Regions from separate parts of the Pseudovibrio sp. Ad26 genome, predicted to be linked through region 1. Evidence: riboswitches for the same ligand, from Rfam matches in the RefSeq annotation. Region 1 holds a riboswitch; each other region holds the start of a gene.
What was found. A riboswitch is a leader RNA that binds a small molecule or an ion and turns the genes downstream of it on or off. The one in region 1 is predicted to bind thiamine pyrophosphate.

Region 1 (3,958 bases):
TTCCGGCAGAGCCTCACTTCTTGCAGCAGCAGCTTCTTCAGGTTTAAAGAACAAAGCTTTCTCAGGCACCTTTAATGTGTCAAAGCCAGCAGGCAAACCACCTTCTGGTGTCACAGCAGGATACATCCAGTTGGTCGTTGGAATGATTGTCTGGAAAGCGTCTGAAACCATGAAGTTCAGGAATTTGTCTGCCAGCTCAGGCTGATCAGTTCCGGCAAGTTTTGCCGCCACTTCAACCTGCATGTAATGGCCTTCTTCAAACGCGGCAGTGGTCTTACTGTTATCTTCTTCAGCAATCAGATGATATGCCGGTGATGTGGTGTAGCTGAGCACCATGTCCGCTTCCCCATCAAGGAAAAGACCATAAGCTTCGGACCAGCCTTTTGTAACGGTCACGATGTTGTCGGAAAGGTCCGCCCAGACATCAGCAGCTTCATCTCCGTAAGCCGCTTTCACCCATAGCAGCAGGCCAAGGCCTGGCGTTGAGGAGCGTGGGTCCTGAATAAGGATCTTGGCATCACTCTTTGCAAGCTCGCGGAAGTTGGTTGGTACGGTTTCGCCATTCTTGTGTACGAAGGCAAAGTAGCCCCAGTCGTACGGCACAAAGGTTTCATCAGCCCATTCCACTGGCAGCGTGTATTGGGCCTCAACAGCGTGCGGTGCAAACAGGCCAGTTTTCTTGGCAGTCTCAACAAGATTGGTATCTAAGCCCAGTACCACATCGGCATCTGAGTTTTGACCCTCAAGGCGAATGCGGGAAAGCAGTGCTGCGCCGTCTTCGATGCCAACAAGTTTCAGGTCACACTCACATACAGCTTCAAACGCTTCTTCCACTTTTGGGCCTGGGCCCCAGTCAGAAACAAAGCTGTCATAGGTGTAAACTGTCAGTTGAGGCTTCTCAGCAGCCATCGCTGATGTTGCAGTGAGTAGTCCCGCAGCAATTAACAGATGTTTCAAGTCATCCTCCATTGCGGCGAGAGGGCAAGGATGGATGAAACCGGTACCCTTCCCTCCGCCGGTTCTAGCCGGTTCAGGTTCAACGGGTTCGCCACTAAAGCATCTCAGCACGACAAATACGCGCACCCCGAGGTCAAGAGGTTCTTAACCGGAAAACCACAGGAGCGCAACCGGATATAGCTGGGGTAGAGAGGGCACCTGTATGGAGTTGCAAGAGGAAGCCCGGGCAGTGTCCTGTCCGGGCTTATCTTATTTATTAGGCTGCCAGGTCAAAGCGGTCGGCGTTCATGACCTTGGTCCATGTTGCCACGAAGTCGCGGACGAACTTTTCGTGGTTGTCATCTTGAGCGTACACTTCAGCGTATGCTCGTAGGACTGAGTTGGAGCCAAACACAAGGTCAGCGCTGGTTGCAGTCCACTTTGGCTTGCCAGATTTCCGGTCACGGATCTCATAGGTACCATCCTTGAGTGGATGCCAGCTGTTGTCCATGTCGGTCAGGTTGACAAAGAAGTCTGTCGTCAGCTGACCTTCTCGGTCAGTGAAGACACCGTGCTTTGATCCGCCATAATTGGCACCAAGAACACGCAGACCACCAACGAGCGCAGTCATTTCCCATCCGGTCAGGCGGAGGAGCTGTGCACGATCCAGCATCATTTCTTCCGGGCTAACAGCGTACTCTTGCTTCTGCCAGTTACGGAAGCCATCAGAAATAGGCTCCAATACAGAGAAGGATGTGGCATCAGTCATCGCATCAGTGGCATCTCCACGACCAGAAGCAAATGGAACTTCTACGTTGAAACCAGCTGCCTTGATGGCATTTTCTAAACCAACGTTCCCTGCCAGCACGATCACATCTGCAACTGAGGCTCCTGCCTCTGCCGCAATCGGTTCAAGCACAGCCAGAACTTTGGTCAGGCGGTCAGGCTCATTACCAACCCAATCCTTTTGAGGAGCAAGGCGGATGCGAGCACCGTTAGCACCACCGCGCATATCGGAACCGCGATAGGTCCGCGCGCTGTCCCAAGCGGTTTTGATCAGGTCTTCATTGCTCAAACCACTTGATGAGATTTTTGCTTTCACAGCAGCAACATCATAGTTGGTGCTGCCTGCTGGAACAGGATCCTGCCAGATGAGCTCTTCTTTCGGTACATCCGGGCCAAGATAGTTTGCCTTCGGTCCCATGTCGCGGTGGGTCAGCTTGAACCACGCACGTGCAAATGTATCTCTGAAATATTCAGGATCTGCGATGAACTTCTGACAGTATTCGTTGTAGATCGGGTCAACCTTCATCGCCATATCCGCATCAGTCATGATTGGATTATGACGAACGGACGGGTCGGTTGGATCGATAGGCTTGTCTTCTTCCTTGATGGAGACGGGTTCCCATTGCCACGCGCCAGCGGGAGATTTTACCTGCTCCCATTCATGGCCGAACAGCATATCGAAAAAGCCCATATCAAATGTGGTTGGGTGTGTGGTCCACGCACCTTCTATGCCAGAGGTAAAGGCATTCGTTGCCTTGCCGTCTTGTCCAGGATTGGACCAGCCCAATCCCTGTTCGTCCAGACCAGCGGCTTCTGGTGCGACACCGATGTTGTCGACGGCACCCCGTCCATGGGTCTTACCAACAGTATGACCACCACAGGTCAACGCTGCAGTTTCCTCGTCATTCATTGCCATACGAGCAAAAGTTTCTCGGATCTGATCAGCCGTTTTTTGCGGACCGGGAACGCCATTCACGCCTTCCGGGTTCACGTAGATCAGGCCCATATGAGTAGCGGCAAGCGGGTTTTCTAGCGTTGAAGGATCATCCAGATCGTCATAACGCTCTTCACTACGTGCGAGCCATTCTTTTTCAGATCCCCAATAGGTGTCGATTTCTGGCCCCCAGATGTCCTCACGGCCAAATCCGAAACCAAAGGTTTTCAGACCCATGGAGTCATAGGCGATTGTACCTGCGAGGATAATCAAATCAGCCCAGGAAAGAGCATTGCCGTACTTCTTCTTGATAGGCCAAAGCAAACGGCGCGCTTTATCGAGGCTTGCGTTATCAGGCCAGGAGTTAAGCGGGGCAAAGCGAATGTTACCGGAACCGCCACCACCGCGACCATCTGCAAGACGATAAGAGCCAGCTGTGTGCCATGAAAGGCGGATCATCAGGCCGCCATAATGGCCCCAATCCGCTGGCCACCAGTCCTGACTGTCGGTCATAAGCGCATGGACGTCTGCCTTCACCGCTTCGAAGTCGAGTGATTTGACAGCATCATGATAGTTGAAGCCTGGGTCCATCGGGTTGGTACGCGCACCATGTTGATGGAGGATGTCGAGATTCAAAGCATCAGGCCACCATCGGGTAACCGGCTTATCCATCGATGTATTCGCGCCATGTACCACCGGACAAACACCGGCTGTCTTGACATCGTTACCGTGCATTGCTGTCTCCACTATCTAATTTGGCTCTTGCTGGTTTTGACGTAGCGTTTACCTTAAGCGGTGAGACGAAACGATGCATCCAGCAAATTCTAGACTGAATATAGGTCGCCAAACACATTAAGTGAAATTGCATCTTTTGCACGATGCGATAAGTTTTTCTTATTTATAGTGAAATTTGGAAGGCTGGTAAGTACAAAAAAACAGCGCAGGGACTAGGGTCCTTGCGCTGTTTTGCTTTGGCGAGTGGAGGGAGGGTTACTCGCCAGGTTCAAGCACGTCTTCGTGGTCGACGACTTTACCCTTCACCTTCACCCAGACTGCTGAGGCAATCAGCAGGGCTGCGAGGATGCCGCCGATGGTGGAGACCGTCATTGGCAGGCCAAACCCAAGTTTGGTGGAGTTCAGCAGGAAGGTCACAACAACGGTAGTCATGAAGGTTGCCGGAATAGTGCAGATCCAATGCAGCTTGTTATGGCGCAGCAGATAGGCAGCTGCAGTCCAAAGCATCAGTGCGGCAGTTGCCTGATTGGCGACGCCGAAGTAACGCCAGATCACGCCGAAATCCAC
Region 2 (3,958 bases), on a different contig from region 1:
TGGCACACCGTTCTCTTCAGGATAAAACGCGCGGCCTTTCGCACCTTCAATCTCCATCTGGTTCAGCTCGAAGTTACGGTAACCACCAATCACCGCATCAACCTGCCCAGCCATCAGAGATGGTGAGAGCGAGAAGTTTACGTTGATCAGCTCCACATCGTCAGAACTTAGGCCTGCATTGGAAAGCATCTTCCCAAGCATGGCGTTCTCAAACCCGGATGTGGAATAACCAATACGCTTGCCTTTCAGGTCTGCAATCTCCTTGATCGGTCCGTCTTCCAAAACAATTAGCGTGTTCAGAGGTGTAGAGACCAGCGTCCCGATCCGCATCAACGGCATGCCCTCATCAATTTGCGGGTGCAACGTCTGCTGATAGGAAACTGCAATATCACCCTGCCCTGCTGCAACAAGCTTTGGTGGCATGGAAGGATCAGCAGGCTCAATCAGCTCAACTTCAAGGCCCTCTTTTTCAAAGAAACCCCGTGCCTTGGCAACCACGATTGGTGCATGGTCTGGATTCGCAAACCAGTCCAGCAGCAAAGTCAGCTTATCTGCGGCCTGCACCTGAAGTGTGCTCGCAAGCATTGCAGCACTAAACAGCATACCTAGTTTTTTCATAAGGTTACGTCCTCATACTCTGAGACCTAGATCTCTTTCTGCCAATAGATCATCCGAGAAGTGGCGAACTCAACAACTGCCCTCAGGCTCAACACCATCACCGCAAGCAAAATCAGCGCTGCAAACATAGTCGCTGTCTGCATGCGTGCATTGGACTGCAGCATGATGAAAGCCAGCCCACCTTTTGCACCAACCCACTCTCCAACCACCGCCCCAATAGGAGCAAACACCGCTGCAATGCGCATACCAGAGGCCAGAGACGGCAAAGCGGCTGGAATGCGAATGTAGCGAAGTGTCTGCCAGCGGTTCAGGCCGTGCAGCTTACCAAGATCAAGCAGTGACTGATCAGTCCTCCGCAAACCATCGAAGAAAGTCGAGGTCACAGAAAAGAAGATCACAATCACAGCCATCACAACCTTGGAGGCCAGCCCAAAGCCGAACCACAGCACCAAAAGTGGGGCTATTGCAAACACAGGAAGAGATTGGGTTGCTGCAATTGGAGGCAGCAGAAACAGGCGTATCCGGTCAGACATTGCCAGCAAAACAGCAAGCAAGGCCCCAGCACTCACGCCAAAGAGAAAGCCGAGAACGGTCTCCCAAGCGGTAATGCCTGCATGATGCAGCAGAAAAACGCCCTGATTGAGAAAAGCGGAAAAAACCGCCGCCGGACCTGGCAAGAGAAACGGAGGAAACTCTCCAATCCGAACCACACTTTCCCAAATGGCGATAAAAAGCAAAATCCCGAAAAGACTTCGGAGAATTCGTTTCAAAGCTCGCTTCAGCATGCAGACTCCCAACAATGGTATTGGGCATCACAAACAGGCGGAAGAACGGAGCTACATTAGCTCTCTGGGATGTTTTCAGCACAGGATCTCCCGTTACAGCAAAATGCAAACATGGAGATCCGGGAAGAATGGCTCAGGTCCCGTCCCTTCGCCGGCATTACCCGGATCAGGTTCAAAGGGTTTAGCTCATCGCAATCTCAGCTTTTCGAAAGAAAAGCACCCCTCGGAATAGCAAGGAACATGCGCGTTTCTGCTGAAGGATGCAAGCAGATTTTGCTCTGACGGACGACAGCATAATGAAAAAGGCCTCAGCTCTGAGAGAGCCAAGGCCTTTGAAATCTGATCTAAACAGCTGAAACTAGATTACTTCCAGCTCTTGATTGCCTGTGCGATAACTTTGTTGCCGGTTGTACCTTTTTCAAAGGTCAACATTGCACGGCGACCGCTGTTGTACAGCAGTGGAACATCAATCCACTCACGCTCAGCAAGACGCTTCAGATTCTTCGCTTTTTCTTCATCACTGTCAGACAGCGCAATCCAGAAGAGAGTGTCAGAAACCTTCACGGCAGCACCATCAAGCGGATCACCTGCTTCCGACTCTGTCTTCTTCAGGATCAGGCCAGGCACCTTCTCAACACCCTTTCCATCAAACCCTTCTGGGAAGATGAAGTTCAGCTCAAGCAAATGACTCGCTGGCAAAGATCGATCACTATTCGGCTTCAATGTCATCTCAACAGAGAAGTTACGAGATGGTAGCGTCGCAACAGCCTTGATGACAGAATCGCCGTTAGCTTCATCCAGTGACCAAACAACGTTCCCACGTGATGCAGAACCTGCTGCACCCGGCGTCAAGGCCTCTTCGTAAAGTATGCTCTGTTGTGCAACAGGAGAAACCGCAGCTTCCGTTCCAATGGTTTCAGCTGGCGGAACAGAGTTGGTCTCAACTGCAGTACTTTGCTGTGCAGGTTCCGTCACCGGCAGAACCTGCGCAGAAGGTGTGTCTTCTGCCGGCGCTGCTGGAGCTTCGACCACACGCACGACTGGAGGCTCAGTTACTGTCTCGGTTGGCGCTGCGCTGGACGAATTCCGGGTAATCCGGGTCGTCTGCACCCGTGTCGCATCCGGAGAAACCTTTGCCCCTTCATCAGATGGCAATAAGCGGTCGGTGTTCTTCTTCGGCGTGCGTTCCGGCTGAACCCGAAGCGGCTCATCTTCATTAGAAGGTGCGCTTTCTGGCGCAACAGTCTCACCGGTTTCAACTGGAAGCACTAAAGAGAGAATAACATCGCGCAGACTATAGACACCTGCGGTAACACCCAAGATTATCAGTATGACCACAATTATACCGACAATACCCGATGTATTGGAAGGCTTCAGCCCTTCTTCCTGCTCAATCGCATCGCCAACGCGCTGCGCAACGGCTGGTTTGCGGGAGGAAGCAGGTTTTCGGCTTGTCTTTGGCTTAACCTTGGCAGGCTCATCGATCTCAGGACGCGATTTACCTTTTGTTTCCAGCTTAGTCCGCCGTGCCTCACCCGGCACCCAAGAGCGCTCTTCTGCGCTCGTCTCAACAGCACCTTTGGTTGGCAAAGACGCAGCAGGTTCACCCGTCTCTTTGTCATCCATAGAGCCAAGGTCAGGCTCTTTGCGCTCGCTGGCAGATTCAGGTAGCTGATCACGCGCCATCTGATTGGCCTGATGAGCGGCGTTGCCAAGATCCTGCGCAGCACGAACCGCCTCTTTAAACACATCTGCTTTAGCAGCAGGTGCTTTTGGCTCATCGCGCGCTGGAGTATCGGCCTTTGTACCTGCCTTAGGCGTATCGCCAGCAGGTGAAGATGCAGCAGAGATTTCTGGAGCTGCAGATTTTGGAGCTGGGGTGGTTTTAGACCGCCCCAACCCGAGAGACTCACGAGCAGCTTCCGCTTCGACCTTACGAATGGCCTCTTCAAGCTTCAGCTGCTCCTCAGTGATCTGGGAGGGAGACAGAGGTGGGTCGTAACTTTTAAGTTGCTTTACAATTGCATTCCGCGCGCGTTGATAAACTGCCCGCCGTGCAGAACCTGTGTTCTCTTGTAAACCAGCTACCGCTTTTTTTAGAACGGAATTGTAGTCCGCCATTTAACTGCCCATTGCCCCCAGAGCTTCATTTCAAGACTTAATCCTGGAATGGATTCTGAACCAGGATTGTGTCATCACGTTCAGGGCTTGTTGATAATAGAGCAACCGGAGCACCAATCAGCTCTTCAACATGCCGAACGTATTTCACAGCTTGTGCTGGCAATTCTGCCCAAGTGCGTGCGCCTTTGGTCGTTTCCTTCCAACCAGGCAGGGTCTCATAAATAGGAATAACCCGCGCCTGAGCACCTTGAGATGCTGGAAGGTAATCGATTCGCTCACCATCTAGCTCATAACCAACACAAATCTTAATTTCATCCAGTCCGTCCAAAACGTCAAGCTTTGTCAATGCAATCCCATTGATTCCGCTGGTGCAAACGGTTTGTCGGACAATCACTGCATCAAACCAGCCACACCGACGACGACGACCAGTGTTC
Region 3 (3,958 bases), on a different contig from region 1:
CGATTGAGCCTCGGGCTTGTATTGGCGAGTTTGATGGTGAGAGCGGCAGGTATACGCTGACCACTGGAACGCAGGGCGGTCATGGGATGCGTGATCTGATTGCCAAGAACATACTCAACGTTGACCCTAAAGATATCCGCGTTGTGACACCTGATGTGGGTGGTGGTTTTGGAACCAAGATGTTCACCTATCTTGAATACCCACTTTGCCTGATTGCCGCAAAACGTCTTGGTCATCCCGTGAAATGGCTTCAGGAACGTACTGAACACTTCATGTCTGATGCGCATGGCCGGGATAATGTATCCACGGCTGAGCTTGCGCTTGATGAAAACGGTAAGATGATCGGCCTCAAGGTGCATGTGCTTGCAAACATGGGCGCTTATCTGCATGAATTTGGCCCGGGCATTCCGCAGATCGGCATCACCATGACCCCCGGTCTTTACGATATCCCCGCAACATGGGTGGAAGCGACAGGCGTTTATACCAATACAGTGCCGGTGGATGCGTTCCGCGGGGCAGGGCGTCCGGAAGCGCTTTATCTGATGGAACGGCTGGCTGATAAGGCCGCGCATGAGATGGGTATGGATCCGGCGGAGTTTCGTCGTAAGAGCTTTATCCCCGACGCTGCCTTACCTTATACGACAGCGCTTGGCCGTATGTATGATACGGGTTCCTTTGGGGCTCATCTTACTAAGGCGCTCGACGAGATCCATTATTCGACGTTTGCGGAGCGTGAAGCGGAGAGCAAGGCAAAAGGTTTGTATCGCGGTGTTGGGCTATCGACTTATGTGGAGGCGTGTGCCTTTGCCGGCGGTGAAGAAGCCAAGCTTGAGCTGAATACGAACGGCAGCGTTACTTTGCTGATTGGAACGCAGAGCAACGGTCAGGGTCACGCCACTGCTTATGGCCAAGTCATTGCAGAACATCTTGGTTTGCAGCTTGATCAGGTTGAGATGGTGCAGGGGGATACGGACCGTGTGGCGACTGGCGGTGGTACCGGTGGATCGCGGTCTATTCCGATTGGCATGCCATCTGTGAAGGCGGCTTCTGAAACGCTGGTCAAGAAGATCAAGGAGATCGCCAGTGAGAAGCTTGAGGTTGGTGTTGGGGATCTCACACTTGAAGACGGGCAGGTGCGCGTGGTTGGTACCGACCAGCAGGTCAGCCTTGTTGATGTGGCTGGATCGCAACCGGATATCTTGAGTGCAGCGGAAAAAGTCATGCAGGATGAATGTACTTATCCAAATGGCACGCATGTGTGTGAGGTGGAGATTGATCCGGAAACGGGCAAGACGGACGTGGTCAGTTATGTGATTGTGGATGATTTTGGCGTGACGGTGAATCCGATGCTTCTGGCTGGTCAGGTGCATGGTGGTGCGGGGCAGGCGATCTCGCAGGCGTTGTGTGAGAACACGGTTTATGATGAAACCGGGCAGCTGCTGTCAGCGTCCTTCATGGACTATCATGTTGCGCGTGCTGATGATTTGCCGAATTTCGACTTCTCGACGAGCAATGTTCCTTCCACGACAAATGCGATGGGTATCAAAGGGGCTGGTGAGGCTGGTTCTATTGGAGCGGCGCCGGCGGTGATGAATGCTGTGCAGTATGCGCTGCGCAAGAATGCAGGTGTTGAGCATATAGATATGCCCGCGACGCCGGTTGCTGTGTGGAGCGCAATTCAGGATGCTCAAAGCTAAGTTATCAAGACTTTAGAGCTTGAAAAGAGATTGTGCAGGCGGGCTGGTGTCCCGCCTGTTTTCGTAGGTATCAGAACGCTTTGAAGGTGATGATGGTTCTGGTGTCCTGGATGCCATCGAAGACCTGAACCTTGTCAGCAACGAAGTGGCCGATGTCGTCGTCATCGTTGACGTAGAACTTGGCCAGCAGGTCGAAATCCCCGGAGGTGGAGTAGATTTCGGAGGCAACTTCTGCGTCCGCAATTGCATTGGCAACCTGATAGGTTTTTCCGAGCTGGCATTTGATCTGTACAAAGAACGGAATCATTAATCTGCTATCCTTCTGTCCCGTAAGACTGATTTGTCTTTCAGGGCTGCGCTCAAAATTGAGTTTGCGTTGTTTTGTGAGCATTTTGCGTTGAAGCTGCGTTTTTTTGCAAGCTTTTGCGTTTTTTAAGCGAAATTTACCCCCAGTTGCCTTTTGTCGCTGCCTCTCGTTTCCGCTTGCAGTTCGCTCTCTTGTTTGCTAGCAAAAAATTCTAACCAATGGGGGTGCTCGGCAGTGACTGACGGGCTGAGAGGCGGAAGGCCAACTCCTAGAACCTGATCCGGATTGTGCCGGCGGAGGGAATTGGGATGAGTACCAAGGTAATCGTTCCCGCCGTAATCGATAGGGAAGCGAAAACAAATGTCCTACACAGCTGAAAATCTTTGGCAGGTTTTTGAGAGCGTGCGCGAGCGTGGTGTGCGAGTTCATTGCCTGACGAACTCTGTTGCTCAGAGCATCACGGCGAATGTGATGCTGGCTTGTAATATTGTGCCGTCAATGACGTCTGCTCATGATGAAATTCCTGCATTTACTGAGAGTGTTGACGGATTGCTCCTCAATCTTGGTACGCTGGATGGTAAGCGACGACATGGTATCCGGCTGGGGCTTGAAGGGGCGGCCAAGAAATCTATGCCCGTGGTGTTGGACCCGGTTAAAGTAGATCGCTCAGACATTCGCATGGAGTTTGCCAAGGACATTTTGAAAGAGAACGTTTCAATCCTCAAAGCCAATATGGGTGAGAGCGCTGGGCTTGGTGGAGCTGTCACCGAGAACACGCTGGTTGTGCGCACTGGTATTGAGGACGCTGTGTTTGGCCGTGAGACAACCTACACCGTGGGCAATGGGCATGCTTATATGGACAAGGTGACTGGCATTGGCTGTGCGCTGGGCGGTGTGCTGGCTGGTTTTGCCGCTGTTGAGCCGGATAAGGAACTTGCCGTGCTTGCTGCGCTTGCTGTCTATGGTGTATGCGGCGAGATTGCCGCAGAGCAGGCGAACGGGCCGGGAAGCTTCACTCCAGCTTTCATAGATACCCTTTATAGCTTGAAGGCTGACCAGTTCAACGAGCGTCTCAAGCTCGAAACAATGAATAATAAAGGTGGGGTATTGGCCTAATGAGTGCGATTGCAGTCACAATTGCAGGGTCGGATTCCGGTGGTGGTGCCGGAATTCAAGCAGACCTGAAGGCCTTTTCGGCTCGCGGTGTCTATGGGGCCAGTGTCATCACTGCACTGACGGCCCAAAACACCAAAGGTGTGACAGGTATTCATGATGTGCCGCCAGCATTTGTGGCGGAGCAGATGGATGCTGTTTTTTCTGATCTGAAGGTGGATGCCGTGAAAATCGGCATGCTTTCACAGCCAGAGATTATCGATGTTATTGCCACAAAGCTGGCGGAATATGATGTTAAGTGCGTCGTCCTTGATCCGGTGATGGTGGCAACTTCCGGAGATGTTTTGCTGCAAAACTCCGCTGTTTCTGTGTTGAAGCAGAAGTTGTTTCCAATTGCGGCGTTGATTACGCCAAACATGCAGGAAGCGGCCTTTTTGCTTGGGCAGCCGATGGCTGGATCTCGTGAAGACATGCACAGACAAGCGTTACTGCTGCTGGATTTGGGTGCAAATGGGGTTCTGCTGAAAGGCGGGCATGGATCTGATGAAACCTGTGACGACCTCTTCCTCTCCGGTGATGTGGAGCGGTGGTATACAGCTCCACGATATGAAACGAAGAATACGCATGGGACGGGCTGCACCTTGTCCTCTGCGATTGCAGCGGAGCTTGCCAAAGGGCTAGCGCTGCAAGATGCTATTGGTGAAGCAAAAGAGTATATTAGTCAGGCGATCAAAGCTGCGGATACGCTTGATATAGGCGAGGGACATGGGCCTGTGCATCATTTCCATGAATTCTGGTCTGAGTAATAAGGCGGAGATAATGACCAAGAACAAAGAAAACA

Region 2: it holds a riboswitch for thiamine pyrophosphate, as region 1 does, so the genes downstream of both, PsAD26_RS26130 (ABC transporter permease) here and thiB (thiamine ABC transporter substrate binding subunit) in region 1, are expected to answer to the same signal.
Region 3: it holds a riboswitch for thiamine pyrophosphate, as region 1 does, so the genes downstream of both, PsAD26_RS22655 (hydroxyethylthiazole kinase) here and thiB (thiamine ABC transporter substrate binding subunit) in region 1, are expected to answer to the same signal.

Annotation. Positions count from the first base shown of each region.
Region 1 covers NZ_LMCE01000025.1:52,507-56,464, forward strand. Annotated here, with positions in the region: gene PsAD26_RS05415 (thiamine/thiamine pyrophosphate ABC transporter permease ThiP) at 1-1, opposite strand, end outside; gene thiB (thiamine ABC transporter substrate binding subunit) at 1-957, opposite strand, end outside; TPP riboswitch at 991-1,097, opposite strand; gene katG (catalase/peroxidase HPI) at 1,214-3,391, opposite strand; gene PsAD26_RS05430 (carbon starvation protein A) at 3,647-3,958, opposite strand, start outside.
Region 2 covers NZ_LMCE01000147.1:46,218-50,175, forward strand. Annotated here, with positions in the region: gene PsAD26_RS26125 (ABC transporter substrate-binding protein) at 1-618, opposite strand, end outside; gene PsAD26_RS26130 (ABC transporter permease) at 645-1,403, opposite strand; TPP riboswitch at 1,530-1,637, opposite strand; gene PsAD26_RS26135 (hypothetical protein) at 1,767-3,524, opposite strand; gene PsAD26_RS26140 (adenylosuccinate synthase) at 3,562-3,958, opposite strand, start outside.
Region 3 covers NZ_LMCE01000095.1:286,947-290,904, reverse strand. Annotated here, with positions in the region: gene PsAD26_RS22665 (xanthine dehydrogenase family protein molybdopterin-binding subunit) at 1-1,697, shown strand, start outside; gene PsAD26_RS22660 (Lrp/AsnC ligand binding domain-containing protein) at 1,768-2,004, opposite strand; TPP riboswitch at 2,215-2,323, shown strand; gene PsAD26_RS22655 (hydroxyethylthiazole kinase) at 2,365-3,120, shown strand; gene thiD (bifunctional hydroxymethylpyrimidine kinase/phosphomethylpyrimidine kinase) at 3,120-3,923, shown strand; gene PsAD26_RS22645 (TRAP transporter substrate-binding protein) at 3,937-3,958, shown strand, end outside.